Regions from separate parts of the Metabacillus mesotrionivorans genome, predicted to be linked through region 2. Evidence: riboswitches for the same ligand, from Rfam matches in the RefSeq annotation. Region 2 holds a riboswitch; each other region holds the start of a gene.
The links. A riboswitch is a leader RNA that binds a small molecule or an ion and turns the genes downstream of it on or off. The one in region 2 is predicted to bind S-adenosylmethionine.
Positions count from the first base shown of each region.

Region 1 (4,212 bases), on a different contig from region 2:
TTTTATAGAAGGATCGCCGACCGGAATCATGGATGTAATCGTCTGCACAGCGGCAGTTTCGGCCTCATTTTTGCTTAGTTCCTCTGCATTGCCTGTTAGTAATCCGGCATTGAATATGAGCATTTGAATGGCCAGTAAAAGAATCAGGATCCTCTTTGCTTTAGGCTTTCTTGTCATGTATTCATCTCCTTATTTCATTTTTTCTTCGCGTGAAACGTTCTGAATAGTTGAATATCATCTAGTCTTATGGAACTATAACCTTCACCCCGCAGTTTGTTAGCGCTTTCATTTGATTTGACCATTCTATCTTTAAATGGAGTCATTTGTTAGGGAGGAAATTTTGTATAGAGTGCAGATATTTTGTTTTTGGCTTGAACCATGAGGCAGTTTAAGTGATTCGGAGAAGATTCAGATGTTTTTTGTATTATGGAAATAAGGAAAGAGGGAAGTATGGCCTATGATTATGTGAAAAATCTAAAGATTTGTGCATGCTTAAGCAGTAACGGTTATAACTCTTCCTTTTTTCTTTAAAGGAGAATGGCAGCTGATTATTGAAATGGTAGAGAAGGTTATTAAAAGTTTGATGTTTTGGTAGATTTAGCCGGATTTCTTACACTTACAGTCCAAGGCCATTTGTGGTAAACAAAACAGCGGTAGTGTTAGTTGGAAATTTGAGCGCTGAAGGAGAGGAAACCATGATATTTTTATGTATGGGCTATTTTAGCCCGGAAAAAATGAATGCACGGCCAAGAGAAGAAATTGAGGCGGTAATGAGTGAATGCCAGCCTGTTATCGAGAAATTTTATGAAAGCGGTAAGGTACTTCTTGATGCAGGCCTTGAATCTGAAGTTAAGAGCCTGCGACGCGTAAACGGTCAGGTTCTTGTAACAGATGGACCTTTTAGAGAAACGGAAGATCTGATCGGAAGTGTATTTGTTTTTGAAGCAGAGAGTATGGATGAGGCAATTAAACTGGCCTCTCTTCATCCAACAACGCAAATCAGCAGAGGGGAAGAATTCGGCTGGCGGATTGAAGTCCGTCCTGTTCATTTCTTTAAGAATGAAAAATAGGCTGCCTTGAAAAAGTGTAACTGGTGATCAGAATGGAGCTTGAGACAGGAGAGAGAAAAAATGATTCTATCTTAATTCCACAGACGGAACTTTAATGGAATAAGAGAAAGGGAATTCCAATTTCAGATGGAGTTCCCTTTTTTATTCCTCCTTAAATAGCTCCTCCAAAAACCGCTCCCGGTTTTCCAGAAAGTATTTCGTAATTTGATAGTGATCCGTATCTTCGTACGTCCTTTTTGTCATTTGTTCATCGTCAAAGCTCAGAATGTCAGCGCCCGGAAAGCCTAGCAGGATGGGGGAATGAGTGGCAATAATGAACTGAGTGTCTCCGTTTTTCGTCAGGTCGTGAAGAATACGGAGGAGGGTGAGCTGCCGTGACGGGGACAGCGCTGCTTCCGGCTCATCAAGCAGATAAATGGCTTTGCTGCCGAAGCGGTTCAGGAACAGGGACAAGAACGACTCACCGTGAGACTGTTCGTGAAGCGATTTTCCTCCGTATGCACCGAAGACATCTCCTGAATAAGGATCTTCACTGAGCTCTTCAAGATGGGAGGCAAACTGGAAAAAAGATTCTGCTCTGAGAAAGAAAGCATTCTTTACTTTAGGCATCCATCCGAGCCGGATATAATCGCCAAGGTCAGATTGCGAGCTCCTCGGCTTGTAGAGATGGTGGCTTCCGCCTGCAGTGTTGAAGCCGCACTGATAGGCAACGGCCTCCAGCAGGGTTGATTTGCCCGAGCCGTTCTCACCGACAAAAAAAGTAACAGGGCTGGTCAGTCTCAGCTCATCCATATGGGATATGGCCGGGATAGAAAAAGGATATTTTTCAAAAGAGGGGATATTCTCTTTCAGCAGTTTGATTGATTTTAAGAACATGTTCATCACCTGCCTACAGTTTAGCAGATTCAGACAGACAATTTATACTCCCGGCGGCAGCAAAGTTCAATATAGGCGGCTGTTTTTTCTGCGATGATGTCTTTGTCAAAATCCATAGAGGCCACATGATAGGAATTCGTCAGGCTCACCATCTGCTTGAAAGGAGATGAGATGGAATGGAAAAGAACATCTGAGCTTGAGGCGGGAACAACATGGTCTTCTTCTGATTTGAAAATCAGGGCCGGACAGGTTATTTCAGACAGCACGGGCTTCGTTGTTTTGATGAGCGTCAGCAGGTTGTGGACAGCTTTAATCGGAACGGCTTCATACGTAATTTCTTCAATATCGTCCGCTTTGATATCCGGTTTTCCTTCTGGAATAAAACGGGGTTCGATCTCGTGCTGAAAAACCTCATAGCCTGGCACACTGAGTGCTGCATTGATGGTAATCAGTCCGTCAATTTCCTGGTGCCTGCAGGCAAGGTGAGCCGCTAATATTCCGCCCATGGACTGTCCGGCAACAAAGATCCTGCGGCACACTTTTCTTAGCTTTTTATAGGCTTCTTCGATATTTTGAATCCAGTCTGTAAAGCAGCAGTCTTCAAAATCGAGGGGAGTAGTTCCGTGGCCTTTCAGGCGCGGGGCATAAACGGTATAGCCTTTTGCGGCCAAAAGTTTTCCAAGCTCGCCTACACTCTGAGGCGTACCGGCAAATCCGTGGCAAAGAAGAATTCCGATCTCATTTCCTTTATGAAAAAAGCTTTCAGCTCCTGCAAGGACAGGCACATGTTTCGTCGTCATCATCATTTCCTCCCAATCAATTTTGAACTAAAAAACCCTCTCCTGCTTTCAGCTGACAAGAGAGGGTTTGTCTTTATCGGCCAAAGCATCGTGCTTTGCTGGTTGGAGCACCTTTCCGGCATGCGGCGGCTGCTGTGAAGTCATGGAGCCAGATCTCTCGTTCACTCTTGATAGGTTATATTTAATTCTTATTGGTTTAGTTGGTTTTATTGATTTTACCATGCAGCCAAGAGAGCTGTCAATCACTTCCTAAAGCAATCCTCTTCACAAAGCAGGCTGACTGGAGTAAAATACACATATTCCAATCAGACAGGTGGGTTTTAGTATGAAAACCATTCCAAAACCTCTAGTGTTAGTCAATCAATGGGTGATTGTGCTATCCGCTGCAGCATTCTGGATCAGCGGCATGGGCGTTTTTTTACTGGTGCCTCTTACGGCCGGAATCATGGGACTGCTATTTAAAGTTAACCCGATTATGAAAGCTGCCGGCACCTTTTTGAAAAAAGAGCCTTCAGCCTATATACAGGAAGATTTTGATCAGCAGCAGTTTAATCAGATGATAGCAGTGATCTGCCTAAGCCTTGGGTTTGCCGGATACATGCTTGACTGGACGGTACTTGCCTATGCGGCGACTATTATGGTTGCCATTGCTGCCTTTGCAGCGATTCTCGGTTTTTGCATCGGCTGCTTTATCCGTTTTCAGTGGCAGCAGTTTAAATACCGCAGACTTTCTAAACAGTCCAACTGATTTTTTAAAAAAGTGTTGACTTTCAGATAATACCGGAGTAAAGTAAGACACATCGAAAATATAGCTTCTTATCACGAGAGGTGGAGGGATATGGCCCTTTGAAACCTCGGCAGCGGACTCATTATGAGAACTGTGCCAACTCCAGCAGGCGTGCAGCCTGAGAGATGAGAAGAGCGAACGGTCTTTTTTTGCAGATCCAGCCTCTTCCTGTCTTTCAGGGAGAGGTTTTTATTTTTCTTTAAAATTTAATAACGATTTTCTTATCCAGAGAAGCGGAGGGACTGGCCCCATGATGCTTCGGCAGCGGACTTTTGAAAAAGTACTGTGCCAATTCCAGCAGGCAATTGCCTGGGAGATGAGAAGAGAACCGGTGATTCGTTATGCCATGCCCTCTTCTTGTCGGATAGAAGAGGGTTTTTTATTGCTAAAAATAAGGAGGTTACATAGATGATTGAATTTAAAGGCGTCACAAAGGTATACGGCAGCGGCGGCAATGAAGTGAAAGCTCTCGACGGCATTGATCTGGAAGTGAAAAAAGGGGAAATATGCGGAGTTATCGGATTCAGCGGAGCGGGCAAAAGCACGCTGATCCGCACGGTGAACCTGCTCGAGCGTCCAACAGCAGGACAGATCATTGTTGATGGACTTGACTTAACGGCTCTTTCCAAAAAGGATGTGCGCGGAGTTAAACGGAAAATCGGCATGGTGTTTCAGCATT
Region 1 covers NZ_JBQMFF010000003.1:275,742-279,953, reverse strand. The annotation lists gene ACTSEZ_RS11355 (Ig-like domain-containing protein) at 1-177, opposite strand, end outside; gene ACTSEZ_RS11350 (YciI family protein) at 696-1,070, shown strand; gene ACTSEZ_RS11345 (AAA family ATPase) at 1,212-1,946, opposite strand; gene ACTSEZ_RS11340 (alpha/beta hydrolase) at 1,976-2,746, opposite strand; SAM riboswitch class I at 2,817-2,923, opposite strand; gene ACTSEZ_RS11335 (DUF4395 domain-containing protein) at 3,072-3,494, shown strand; SAM riboswitch class I at 3,560-3,665, shown strand; SAM riboswitch class I at 3,752-3,856, shown strand; gene ACTSEZ_RS11330 (methionine ABC transporter ATP-binding protein) at 3,942-4,212, shown strand, end outside.
Region 1: another riboswitch for S-adenosylmethionine. It lies ahead of ACTSEZ_RS11340 (alpha/beta hydrolase); the one in region 2 lies ahead of metK (methionine adenosyltransferase).

Region 2 (4,212 bases):
CACTTTCCATTCATGCGGAATCTGCGCAGCCGCCCGGAAGACTTCCTTATCCAGGAAGGGAACCCTCAATTCAAGAGAATGTGCCATCGTCATTTTATCGGCCTTTACAAGGATATCCCCTTTCAGCCATGTCATAAGATCGATGTACTGCATTCTTGATACACTGTCAAGCTGGCGCACTTCATCGAACAGGCATTTCGTAATTCCGGTTGGCTTTTCATACTGTTCCATATTTTTCAGCATCATCTTTTTCTCTGATGCTGAAAAAATGTTTGCATTCCCTATGTACCTTTCCTCCAGGAGAGTTGTGCCTCTTTCGATAAAACTCTTTCCCTTCATTCCTTCAGGGAAGATGGCTGACAGCTGTTTGAGCGCTTTCTTGAAGGAATCTGGCATATAGGTAAACACAGATAAATCTCCAGGTTCTTTGTAAATGTTATATCCGGCAAAGAGTTCATCTGCCCCCTCACCCGAGAGAACAACGGTTACCTGCTTTCTGGCTTCTCTTGCAACAAAATAGAGCGGAATAGAAGCAGGATCTGCAACCGGATCATCCATATGCCAGATGATTTTCGGAAGCTCTCTCATAAATTCCTCATGGTCCACATAATAGGAAACGTTCTCTACGCCAATGGCAGCTGCCGTTTCTTTTGCCACGTCGATTTCACTGTAGCCGGACTGCCTGAAGCCGACAGAAAATGTTTTCAGCCCGGGATGATACTTGCGTGCGATGGAAGCAATAATACTGGAATCCACCCCTCCCGACAAAAAAGAACCAACCGGAACATCACTTCTCATATGAAGGTTCACAGAGTCGATGAGCGCCTCCTGAATGTTCCTGATCATTTTTTTCTCATCAGCCTGCCGTTTTGGTTCAAGCATCGGCTTCCAGTAGCGTTCAATCTGAAGGGGCTGTCCAATAGTCTTTGAAAAGACAGATCCGGGCGGCACCTTTTGAATATGCTCCTGTATGGTGCGGGGATCTGGAACATACTGAAATGAAAGATAATGCTGCAGTGATTGGACGTCAATTACAGGGTCTGTACAATATTCTTTTATACTTTTCATCTCTGAAGCAAAAATGACCGTATGTCCGTCTTCAATATAGTAGAGCGGTTTAATTCCAAAATGGTCTCTTGCTCCAAAAAGGCGCCTGTCTAATCTGTCCCAAATTAAAAAGGAAAACATCCCCCTTAAATAATCGACGACTTCCGCTCCGTAAAAGTGATACAGCGCAACAATCACTTCTGTATCTGTTTCCGTTTTTAAGGAAGCTCCTTTTGAAAGCAAGTGTTTTCTAAGCTCCACATAATTATAAATCTCTCCATTAAACACAATGTGATAGCGGCCGTTTTGAAAGGGCATGGGCTGATGGCCGCCCTCGACGTCAATGATGCTGAGTCTTCTGAATGCAAGAATTACGTGCTCATCCTCAAACATCCCGCTGTCATCCGGACCCCTGTGCTGTATCATCCTGCCCGCATTCTTTATAAGCTCCCTGTACTCCGTTTTCTTTGTTTGACTGTAATCAATAACACCTGCAAAACCGCACATTTTTTTCCCTCCAGCTTCTTGTCTGCCTGTGAAACGACAGAACCTGCCGGAAAGTTGCATATTTTTACAAAAAAAAAGAATTTTGGCCTCATGTTTCTAAAAATGAGCTCAAAAAAAAGATGAAACCCGCCTAAAGGCAAGTTTCATCTTTTGATATCTTATCGGTTTAACGCTTGCTCTTTAAGAGCCTCTGCTTTGTCCGTTCTTTCCCATGGAAGATCAAGATCGTTACGGCCGAAGTGACCATAAGCAGCCGTTTGTTTGTAAATTGGACGGCGAAGGTTCAGCATATTGATGATGCCTGCAGGACGAAGGTCGAAGTTTTCGCGGACAACGTCTACCAGCACATCTTCTTTTACTTTACCTGTTTCAAATGTGTCAATTGCAATAGAAACCGGCTGTGCAACGCCGATTGCGTATGCAAGCTGAACTTCACACTTGTCAGCAAGACCTGCAGCTACAATGTTTTTAGCAACGTAGCGCGCTGCATATGCTGCTGAGCGGTCAACTTTTGTAGGATCTTTACCGGAGAATGCGCCGCCGCCGTGACGAGCATAGCCTCCGTAAGTGTCAACAATGATCTTGCGGCCAGTCAGACCAGCATCGCCTTGAGGTCCGCCGATAACAAAGCGTCCAGTCGGGTTGATGAAATATTTTGTATCTGCGTCGATTAATTCCTTTGGAACAACCGGGTTGATGACATGCTCTTTTACATTGCGCTGAATTTGCTCAAGTGAGATCTCAGGATGATGCTGAGTTGAAATAACAATTGTGTCAATGCGCACAGGCTTGTCATTTTCATCGTATTCAACCGTTACCTGAGTTTTTCCATCCGGACGAAGGTAAGGAAGGATATCTTCTTTACGCACTTCAGTCAGGCGTCGGGAAAGCTTGTGAGCCAGTGAAATCGGAAGAGGCATAAGCTCTTTTGTTTCATTGTTCGCATATCCGAACATAAGACCCTGGTCACCTGCACCAATTGCATCGATTTGCTCGTCAGTCATTTTTCCTTCGCGGGCTTCAAGCGCCTGGTCAACACCCATGGCGATGTCAGCTGACTGCTCGTCGATGGAAGTAAGTACTGCACAAGTTTCAGCATCGAAACCGTATTTTGCACGAGTGTAGCCAATTTCCTTAACTGTCTCACGGACAATTTTAGGAATGTCTACATAAGTAGAAGTTGTGATTTCACCGGCAACAAGCACAAGACCTGTTGTTACAGATGTTTCGCACGCTACACGGGCATTTGCATCTTTTTCAAGAATTGCATCGAGAATCGAATCAGAGATCTGGTCGCAGATTTTATCAGGATGACCTTCAGTTACTGACTCTGAAGTAAACAGACGACGTTGTTTAGTCATTAAAGTTTTCCTCCTCAAAAGGTAGATGATACGGAACTCATTCCCTTTCATATTTTGACCATTAGGCAAAATATTTCAGTTGGCATGTTTTAGGAGAATCCACGAGTACATTCAGGCAAAATATCATATAAAATAAAAAATCCTTTCCCGCGAGGAAAGGTTATTTACTGAATTCGCAGCCTTTCGCTCTTATCGATCAAGGGCTTTCGCCTTGCATCAGGTTAGCACCTTTGCTTTTCAAATTCACCAGGGCATTCTGATCTGAAATGAATTTTTCCGGAAAAGCAGGTTGCTGGGTTTCACAGGGCCTGTCCCTCCACCAGCTCGGGATAAGAGAATCCGTTCAAGGACATATGATAGCGTACTTTTCGTGCAGGTGTCAACAAAAAATGACAAGGTTTTTATGTTCCTTTTTTTTACTCTTATTTCTTCTTTTCCACAAAAAGATACGGACGAAACACTTCTATTATATATGTCTCATTTTCAGGGAAAACAAAACAGTATTTGTTCCATTTCGTGAATTTTCACGTAGAATAAGTTAAATAGTATAGACTATTTATTTTAATGTGTTATACTAATTAACAAGAGCAGGATGAAACTATAGATAAAAATCCGAAATATAGGTAAAGGATGGGTATGGGATGAATTCAATCGAAATCACAAACGAGCTTGAAGTGTTACTTAATGGGGAAAATGCATTTCATAACTTATCGGTTCCAGTTCTTGTTGAAAAGGTTCTGGAGCGAAAAGAAGGCGTTTTGACATCAACGGGAGCCGTACGTGCAACTACAGGCACATATACAGGCCGCTCACCTAAGGATAAATTCATTGTAAACGAAAAATCCACAGAAGACAAAATTGAATGGGGTTCTGTGAATCAGCCTTTCTCAGAAGCAGCATTTGAAAAGCTTTACTTAAAAGTCCTTTCATACTTAAAAGACCGCAATGAGCTCTTTGTTTTCAAAGGATTCGCCGGCGCCGATACGAAATACCGGCTTCCGATTCAGGTTGTAAACGAGTTTGCATGGCACAATTTATTTGCCCAGCAGCTTTTTATCCAGCCTGGAAGTCCAGATGAGCTGGTTCAGCATACAAATCCATTTACAATCGTTTCTGCACCGAATTTCAAAGCAGACCCTGCTGTTGATGGAACAAATTCCGAAACATTCATTATTGTCTCTTTTGAAAAGAGAACGATTTTAATCGGCGGTACGGAATATGCCGGCGAAATGAAGAAATCCATTTTTTCTGTTATGAACTACCTTCTGCCTGAGAGCGGCATTCTGCCGATGCACTG
Region 2 covers NZ_JBQMFF010000004.1:64,719-68,930, reverse strand. The annotation lists gene asnB (asparagine synthase (glutamine-hydrolyzing)) at 1-1,554, opposite strand, end outside; gene metK (methionine adenosyltransferase) at 1,713-2,915, opposite strand; SAM riboswitch class I at 3,102-3,251, opposite strand; gene pckA (phosphoenolpyruvate carboxykinase (ATP)) at 3,557-4,212, shown strand, end outside.

Region 3 (4,212 bases), on a different contig from region 2:
GGATCTGGCGTTCAAGCTCCGGTAAACAAGCAATTCCCGGTTTTCCTTTAAGTCCTTCAACTAATAAACATCCCCTTTCGTTTTTATCAGATCCATCAATTCCTCATTCATTTTTTCAGTTCCATAAATCAATTCCCCTTCCTTACTTCGGATCAATCACCACCTGCCCTTCCTTCTTTACACATCCATCATAAAACAATCCCCTTCTCCCGGCAAAAACCCAAAATCAAATTTTCCCCATAAAAAAACAGCAAACGCATAGGCGCTTACTGTTGTTCTTTTTTAAAATAGGTCCAGCCGTCTTCCTGATAAACCTTCCCTGCTTTCATGAGTGAGCCGAGCGCACGCTTGAATGCCCCTTTGCTCATGTTGAAGCGTTCTTTAATGTCATCGGGATCGCTCTTGTCAAAGAAGGGCATGGCTCCTCCTCTTTCTTCCATGTAATCACAGATCACTTGTGCATCCTCATCCAATGCCTCATGTTTGAACGGAAGGAGAGAAACGTTAAGGGTTCCGTCTTCCTTCACATCAACAACGCGTCCTGTTACAAGCTCGCCAAGACGCGGCTCTCTTTTGCGCTGGGAGGAGTGGATGAATCCTTTGTAGCCTTCTTCAGTTATGATGAAAGAACCGGCAATAATGATTCGGTAGACTCTGCCTGTAACGGTCTGATTGTTCCGGACTCCTGCAGCCGGGACGATGTTTTCCTGCATGACATCTTCCGTTGCAAGCTTTGTGAAAAATCTTCCGTTTTTCGTCACTTTCAGGGAACAGTAGAGCTTGTCGCCTTCTATTGGCCATACACTGACGTAGGCCGGTAGAATATCATTGTCGACAAGCGCATCTTTTGAAAGGCCAATGTCGACGAATGCCCCCATGTCTTCCCTGACACTGACTACATCTACCCATCCGAACCGGTCTTCTGATATCGTCGGCTTTTTCATTGTTGCAGCGAGACGGTCTTCATGGTCCACAATCAGGTACACCTCAACCTCGTCCAATTCTTCAATCGGTTCAGTGATTTCCGTTTTGTGAAGCAGTACTCGGCTTTCTCCATCTGTTAAATAATATCCGTAATCTACTTTTTCATCTATTTTAAGCGTCATAAACGTTCCGGGATTCATGTGTTCGTTCCTTCCTTTGCAGCTGAACTGCCGTTAGTTGTTATATCATGTACATTCTACTATAATCTAAAGATAATACAAACTTTTGGGAGGATTCTTATGGCCAAGGACAGTTCGTTTGATATTGTGTCGAAGGTGGATATGCCTGAGGTAACAAATGCCATCACGATGACGATGAAAGAAATCGGCACACGCTATGATTTTAAAGGAAGCAAAAGCAGCATTACGCTCGAAAAAGAGGAGCTTGTTTTAGTTTCTGATGATGAATTCAAAATGGATCAGCTGAAGGATGTGTTCATTTCAAAGCTGATCAAGCGCAATGTGGCAACGCGCAATATTGATTACGGAAAAATTGAAGGCGCATCAGGCGGCACCATCCGCCAGCGTGCAAAGCTTGTCCAGGGAATTGATAAGGACAATGCGAAAAAAATTAATGCGATCATAAAAAATGCAGGACTTAAAGTGAAAACGCAGGTTCAGGATGATCAGGTCCGCGTTACTGGCAAAAGCAAAGACGACCTGCAGCAGGTGATTGCAGCTGTCCGCGGAGCGGATCTGCCGATCGATGTTCAGTTCATTAATTTCAGATAAATGCTCGGACTCAGCAGTTTTTCCTGCTGGGTCTTTTTTATCCGGGCTGGGGCAAGAATTCCTCATCAATTCAGAAAACTTTTACTTTTCGCACTTGAATCTCCCGAAAAAAACATGTAAATTAGATATAATATCATTTAGCCAATTTCATATTTTTGATTCTTATCTAGAGAAGCTGAGGGACTGGCCCGTCGAAGCTTCAGCAACCTGGCGTAATCCAAGGTGCTAATTCCAGCGATGCATCCATCGGACGATAAGAAGAAGTCATGCATACTCAAAAGTCTTCTTCTTGGAAGGCTTTTTTCTTTTTCCCATTATCAGCTGTATTTTAGGAGGTTTATAGCTTTGGCACTTTTAACAGATTTGCAGACAAAAATTCTGATCGGGGACGGAGCAATGGGCACCTTGCTTTATTCCCACGGTGTGGACCGGTGTTTTGAAGAACTGAACCTGTCAAAACCGGATGACATTCTGAATGTTCATAAGGCGTATCTTAATGCCGGAGCTGATGTCATTCAGACAAATACGTACGGGGCCAATTATATCAAGCTGTCAAGATACGGGCTTGAAGATGAGGTGCGCGCCATTAACCGCAAGGCTGTGCAGATTGCAAAGCAAGCTGCGGAAGGCACCTCTGCCTATGTCCTCGGAACAATCGGCGGGGTCCGGGCTTTTAAAAAAGGTTCCTATTCCCTTGAGGACCTGCGGCGAAATTTCAGAGAGCAGCTCTATCTTCTGCTGAACGAAGAACCGGACGGCCTCCTGCTAGAAACGTATTATGATCTTGAAGAAATGAGGACGGTTCTTGAGATTGCCAGGAAAGAAACAGACTTGCCGATTATAACAAACATTTCCCTTCATGAAATCGGCGTTCTTCAGGACGGCACTCCTCTTTCTGACGGCCTGTCTCAGCTTGAGGAACTCGGGGCGAATGTTGTCGGGCTGAACTGCAGGCTTGGGCCTTATCATATGCTCTCATCTCTGGAAGAAGTTCCTCTTCCCGAAAAGGCATTCCTGTCTGTTTATCCGAACAGCAGCCTCCCGACCATTGAGGAAGGCAGACTTGTTTACGGATCCGGTGAAAAATACTTCGCTGAAAGTGCACTTGCTTTTAGAAATCAGGGTGCGAGATTAATAGGAGGCTGCTGCGGAACGACTCCTGATCATATTAGGGCGATGGCTTCTGCACTTAAAGGACTGCCTCCGGTGACTGAAAAGAAGGTGAAAGCTAGGAAAGAAGAAATCTCCATTGCCTCCGCTGCCGAGAGAAAGTATCCTCCGCTTCAGGATATCGTAAAAGAAAAACGCTCCATCATTGTGGAGCTTGACCCGCCGAAGAAGCTCGGGATTGATAAATTTTTAAAAGGAGCAAAGGCCCTGCAGGAGGCTGGAATCGATGCCTTAACACTTGCGGATAATTCCCTTGCTTCACCAAGAATCAGCAATGCCGCGATGGGGTCCATCGTTCAGCAGACCCATGGCCTTCGCTCGCTGATCCATATTACGTGCCGTGACCGGAATTTAATCGGCCTGCAGTCACATTTAATGGGGCTCCACACTCTTGGCTTAACAGATGTTCTAGCCATAACCGGAGATCCGTCCAAAATCGGGGATTTCCCGGGGGCAACTTCTGTTTATGACCTTTCTTCCTTTGATTTGATCAGTCTGATTAAGCAGTTTAATGACGGGCTTTCTTACTCAGGAAAGCCGCTTGGCGAAAAAACGAACTTCTCAGTTGCCGCCGCTTTCAACCCGAATGTGAAGTATCTTGATAAAGCCGTCAAAAGGCTTGAGAAAAAAATCGCCTGCGGAGCTGATTATTTTATCTCCCAGCCGATTTATTCCGAAAAACAGCTGCTTGATGTTTATGAAGAAACAAAACACTTAACCGTACCAATCTACATCGGCATTATGCCGCTCACAAGCAGCCGGAATGCCGAATTTATTCATAATGAGATACCGGGCATTACCCTGTCTGACAGCATCCGCGAAAAAATGGCCAATGCCGGAGATGACAAGGAAAAATCGTATCAGGAGGGTCTGGCCATTGCCAAAAACCTGATTGATGCTGCATTTAATCTGTTCAACGGAATTTACTTGATCACGCCGTTTTTGAATTATGAACTGACCGTGGAACTAACGAACTATATTCATAAAAAAGAGTCTGAGGCCACCGAAAGGAAGATTACGCATGTCTGATATAAAAAAACAGCTTGAGAAAAAAATCCTCGTTCTGGACGGAGCGATGGGCACCATGATTCAGGACGCCAATCTTTCTGCAGATGACTTCGGCGGAGAAGCCTATGAAGGATGCAACGAATATTTGACTATAACTGCACCTGAGGTCATTCAATCGATCCATGAAGCTTATCTTGAAGCAAAAGCAGATATTATTGAGACAAATACGTTCGGAGCTACCAAAATCGTTCTGGATGAATACGATCTTGGGCACCTTGCTTTCGAACTGAATAAAAAAGCAGCTGAAATTGCAAAAAGA
Region 3 covers NZ_JBQMFF010000001.1:92,048-96,259, reverse strand. The annotation lists gene ACTSEZ_RS00375 (nuclease-related domain-containing protein) at 1-60, opposite strand, end outside; gene ACTSEZ_RS00370 (CvfB family protein) at 267-1,124, opposite strand; gene ACTSEZ_RS00365 (YajQ family cyclic di-GMP-binding protein) at 1,224-1,715, shown strand; SAM riboswitch class I at 1,875-1,975, shown strand; gene ACTSEZ_RS00360 (bifunctional homocysteine S-methyltransferase/methylenetetrahydrofolate reductase) at 2,061-3,914, shown strand; gene metH (methionine synthase) at 3,907-4,212, shown strand, end outside.
Region 3: another riboswitch for S-adenosylmethionine. It lies ahead of ACTSEZ_RS00360 (bifunctional homocysteine S-methyltransferase/methylenetetrahydrofolate reductase); the one in region 2 lies ahead of metK (methionine adenosyltransferase).

Region 4 (4,212 bases), on a different contig from region 2:
GCTCATGCGATTTATCCTGGAGAACCGGTATGAATTTGTGAAAAAAAATCAGCCTGTCGTAAAAATTCTTCTTCAGGAAGTATTCTTTCACGAAGAATTCAGAGGGGAAATCAGAAAAGTTATTGAAACACACGCCATGGAAAAGCTGAAGGAGCTTATCGTTTTCTTTCAGGAAAAAGGGGAAATGGTTGAAATGCCGCCTGAAACGGTGCTGAGGATGATTGTGACAAGCATCATGGGCTTTTTGTTTGCAAGGTTTATCCTTCTTCCGGATTTGGATTGGGATGATGAGGCAGAAAAAGAATATACCATTCAGTTTCTGCTGCATGGATTAATGAAAAAATAATAAGAGGCTGGGATAAAACCCTCCTCTGAACTGAAAAAGCCGGTGACATTTTACGAGGAGTAAAATGTTACCGGCCTTTATACTTTTTAAATTTAAATAAGAAAATTCACTGCCAACCAATAAGGCAGCAGGGTGAATTCCTGAATAAAACAGAAAAAGGTGAATGTGAGCTTGCTCACATTCACCTTTTTCATTATTCGAAGCTAGTTATGTCCAAGCCTCTTTTATATTTGACCATTTGGTGTTACCAATTCGATTATCTTTTTTACGTAAAGAAGAAACAATTACTATTCAATATCGATTGTTTTTTTCTGGAAATAATCGGACTGGATAGTATTTTGTATACCTAAAACAATGAAAGCCCTACCTCTCTTTCATCCTTACGGCTCCTTGTCCGCGCCAGTGTGAGTCAGGATTGCAAAAATCAAGCGACTATTTTATCGAGTTTTTTGATGAAACTTCAAACGTTCGTAAAAGAAATTAAAAAAATAGAAATGGATTAGATTGCAGAAATAACAAAAGAGGTGATGCTCTAATAGTGAGCTGAAGAAGTGGGCTGTTTTTGAAAAGATTTGCTTTTAATAATAATCATATTCCCGTAAGATTCAGGAAGTTGTAAGACATTATCTATAATCAGCCTTAACAGAAACTATTTATTTGATGATCAGTGATCCCTTTAATGACTCCCAGTTCACTAATCAAAAATTCATGTGCGTTATCCAGCATTTTTTTTTCACTTGTATTAAGTGCTTTTTCTTTCTTCATACGCATTAAATCACGTATAACTTCAGCACCTTCTTGTATGTTGCCGGTTTTAATTTTGTCCGTGTTTACTTTATACCTTTGTTTCCACGTCAGTAATCTATCTGATTCTCCATGCTGAAAAATGTGTATGATGTGCTTTAATGCAAGTATGTCAGTAACTGGGCGTATACGTGAACTCAGTATTCTATTCGTAGGAATCAAGACTTGCATATTGCCTATTAACATATTTATGACATAATATTGCTGTTTTTCCCCTGATATTTCCTTATCTTCTATAGCTTTAATGATGCCGACTCCGTGCATTGGATAAACAATGTTATCGCCAATTTGAAACAAAAAATCCACCTCCATATATGGTAACCTTCTTAAGCTTAACATATAGACTATTTTTTATCAAATTTTTAATAATATCATAAATGTGTTTTAAGTGTCAACTACTTTTTCTTGGGAGATTAAAAAAGAAAAAGTGGCAGGAAACGTGTCGGATGACCAATAAAGGGAAGGTGGATTTTCCTGCGAATATCAAAAAAAAGCATACCAATTTCTATACAAATTAGTATGCTGATTGATATATGATTTACCGTGTTATTTAGGACGCTGTTTTTTCTTGCGCTTCTTTTCTTTTAAATCGCGGAAACTGTATTAAAATCGCCATAATACCGCATAGGGCAATCAGTACCGGATAAAAAGAGTAAGGCAGAATGCTTGTCGGCGAGATGGAAGCAAATTCAGCCGCTGAAAGCATCTGCGCACCGTATGGGATCAGTCCCTGGATGCTGCATGAAAAGATATCGAGAAGACTTGCTGATTTTCGTTTATCAATTTCATACTTGTCTGCCATATCTTTGGCAAGAGGGCCAGTTGCAATAATTGAGATTGTGTTGTTTGCCGTTGCAAGGTTCGTTGAGCTGACAAGGCCGGCGATGGCAAATTCTGCCCCTCTTTTAGAAGAAATGCGCTTTGTCATGGTTTCAAGAATGAAGTGAATGCCGCCATTGCGCTTGATCAGCTCCACCATACCGCCAATCAGGAGCGAAAGAATGACAAGCTCAGCCATTCCCATGATGCCGTCTGTTATTTTCTGAAGGAATGCTGTTAATGTGTAGCTTCCGTCGGCCATTCCAATAACTCCGCCGAGGATAATGCCTCCTGCTAACACAGCAATGACATTTACTCCAAGCAGGGCTGCTGCAAGAACCCCGATGTATGGAAGCATTTTTACCCAGCTGTACGCTTCAGGTGTAACGGGTGCCTGTCCGCCAAGTGTGATGACGACGAGCACAATGCACGTAATAATGGCTGCGGGAAGCACGATAAAGAAATTTGCTTTGAATTTGTCCCGCATTTCTGTTTGCTGTGTTCTTACAGCTGCAATGGTTGTATCCGAGATAAACGATAAGTTATCCCCAAACATGGCACCGCCAATAATGGCACCCATTGCAAGAGCAACTGAAATGTCTGCCTCTGTACTTATTCCGACTCCAATCGGAGCAAGAGCCGCAATCGTTCCTGTAGAGGTACCCATCGCAAGCGAGATAAACGCGCCGATGATGAACAGTCCTGCAATCAGCAGGCTCTGAGGCAGGAAGGACAGTGCCAGGTTAACTGTCGACTCAACAGCTCCCATTCCTTTTGCCACTTCCGAAAAAGCACCCGCAAGAATAAAGATAAAGACCATGATCATTAAGTCAGGGTGTCCCGCTCCTTTTGAGAAACTCTCCACTTTTGATGTAAAGCTTTCTTTTCGGTTCATGATCAGGGCTGCCGCTGCGGCAACAAGGATTGCCACAAGGATCGGCATTTTATAGAAATCTCCTGTGATGATGCCCGATCCCACAAACAGTCCGATGAAAATAACGAGGGGAAAAAGTGCCCAGCCGTTAGCTTTTGTGTCCATAATAACCACCTTTCAATTCTTCATATTCATAGTGTTCCGCTCTCTGCAGATAAAAACTGCATAAAAAAAGATCTCTTCTTGATAACAAGAAGAGATCCTATATCCGGAATGGAAATAAGCTCTTCTCATTTTTCAAGCGCATGGCTTGCTGGAATTGGCACAGCACTCATGGATGCGAGTCCGCTGCCGAGGCATCACAGGGCCAGTCCCTCTGCCTCTCTTAATAAGAAGATAATATGTGTGTTTTAAAAAATACCTTTACTACATTAAGGGGTTGCGGTGCAAAAGTCAAATGGCAGTTTTTACTCGAATTATATTCTAAATTATTTTAGTTTTTTGTTAATTTCCCAAAGTAAATATAGTGTTTAAAAGCAGAAGCAGAATTAGAAAAAGGGCCAATACAATTTCGTATCGGCCCTTTATCTATTTATTTAACTAACCAGAATAATTCACCTTCAAATTCAATTAGTTTTTCTATAAACTCTTCAAAGGTCATTTTAAGGTTTTGTGGAGGATTGCTATTATCAATGTCCTCAAAAAATAAATAATCTTTTTCCCCTATTTCAACTTTTTCTTCGTCTATTAAAAAATATCCAACATCTGCGTATCTCATTACACAATAATATTTTTGAGGAATTAGATGAGAAATAGAGAGAGTTTCTTGTATTGTTTCCTTTAAACTGTGGACAAAAACGCCGCTCCCCCAATCATCAGTGAAAATTCTTACCCCATTATGTAAGGTTAAAAACGTCTTATAGTCATCCGGTAAAACAAAGTTAAACTCATTCATTTCTTGTAATGATGCGGGGTTAAAGAACAAACATTTCTTTTCTGCTACCGTACCATCTCTCAAATGAATTCGAATTCTACCATCTCCATCTAGATTCGCTTTCAAAGACTCCAAAGTCTCTATGATCATTTTCCACCTCAAAAAGTTACTATTTATTCCCTCAAGGAGTAACAGTTTGTTGATGCATTCCTTCCGGCAGGGCGTATAAATTTATCATATCATTATTTCCTCTTCTTTCCAGTGAATTTATGTGATGCACAACCAATGGAGACCAATGGCAGTTTTTACTCGATTTATAATCAAAATTGTTTGAATTTTTCACTGTGTATGGAATAATATGGACTATATAGTCGGTTTTATAAAAAGGAAGGGCGGGCTACATGTGGCTCCAATTGTATCAGAGGAATATAAGGA
Region 4 covers NZ_JBQMFF010000011.1:30,268-34,479, reverse strand. The annotation lists gene ACTSEZ_RS19395 (TetR/AcrR family transcriptional regulator) at 1-346, shown strand, start outside; gene ACTSEZ_RS19390 (CarD family transcriptional regulator) at 986-1,462, opposite strand; gene ACTSEZ_RS19385 (Na+/H+ antiporter NhaC family protein) at 1,701-3,011, opposite strand; SAM riboswitch class I at 3,131-3,238, opposite strand; gene ACTSEZ_RS19380 (SMI1/KNR4 family protein) at 3,436-3,927, opposite strand; gene ACTSEZ_RS19375 (TetR/AcrR family transcriptional regulator) at 4,181-4,212, shown strand, end outside.
Region 4: another riboswitch for S-adenosylmethionine. It lies ahead of ACTSEZ_RS19385 (Na+/H+ antiporter NhaC family protein); the one in region 2 lies ahead of metK (methionine adenosyltransferase).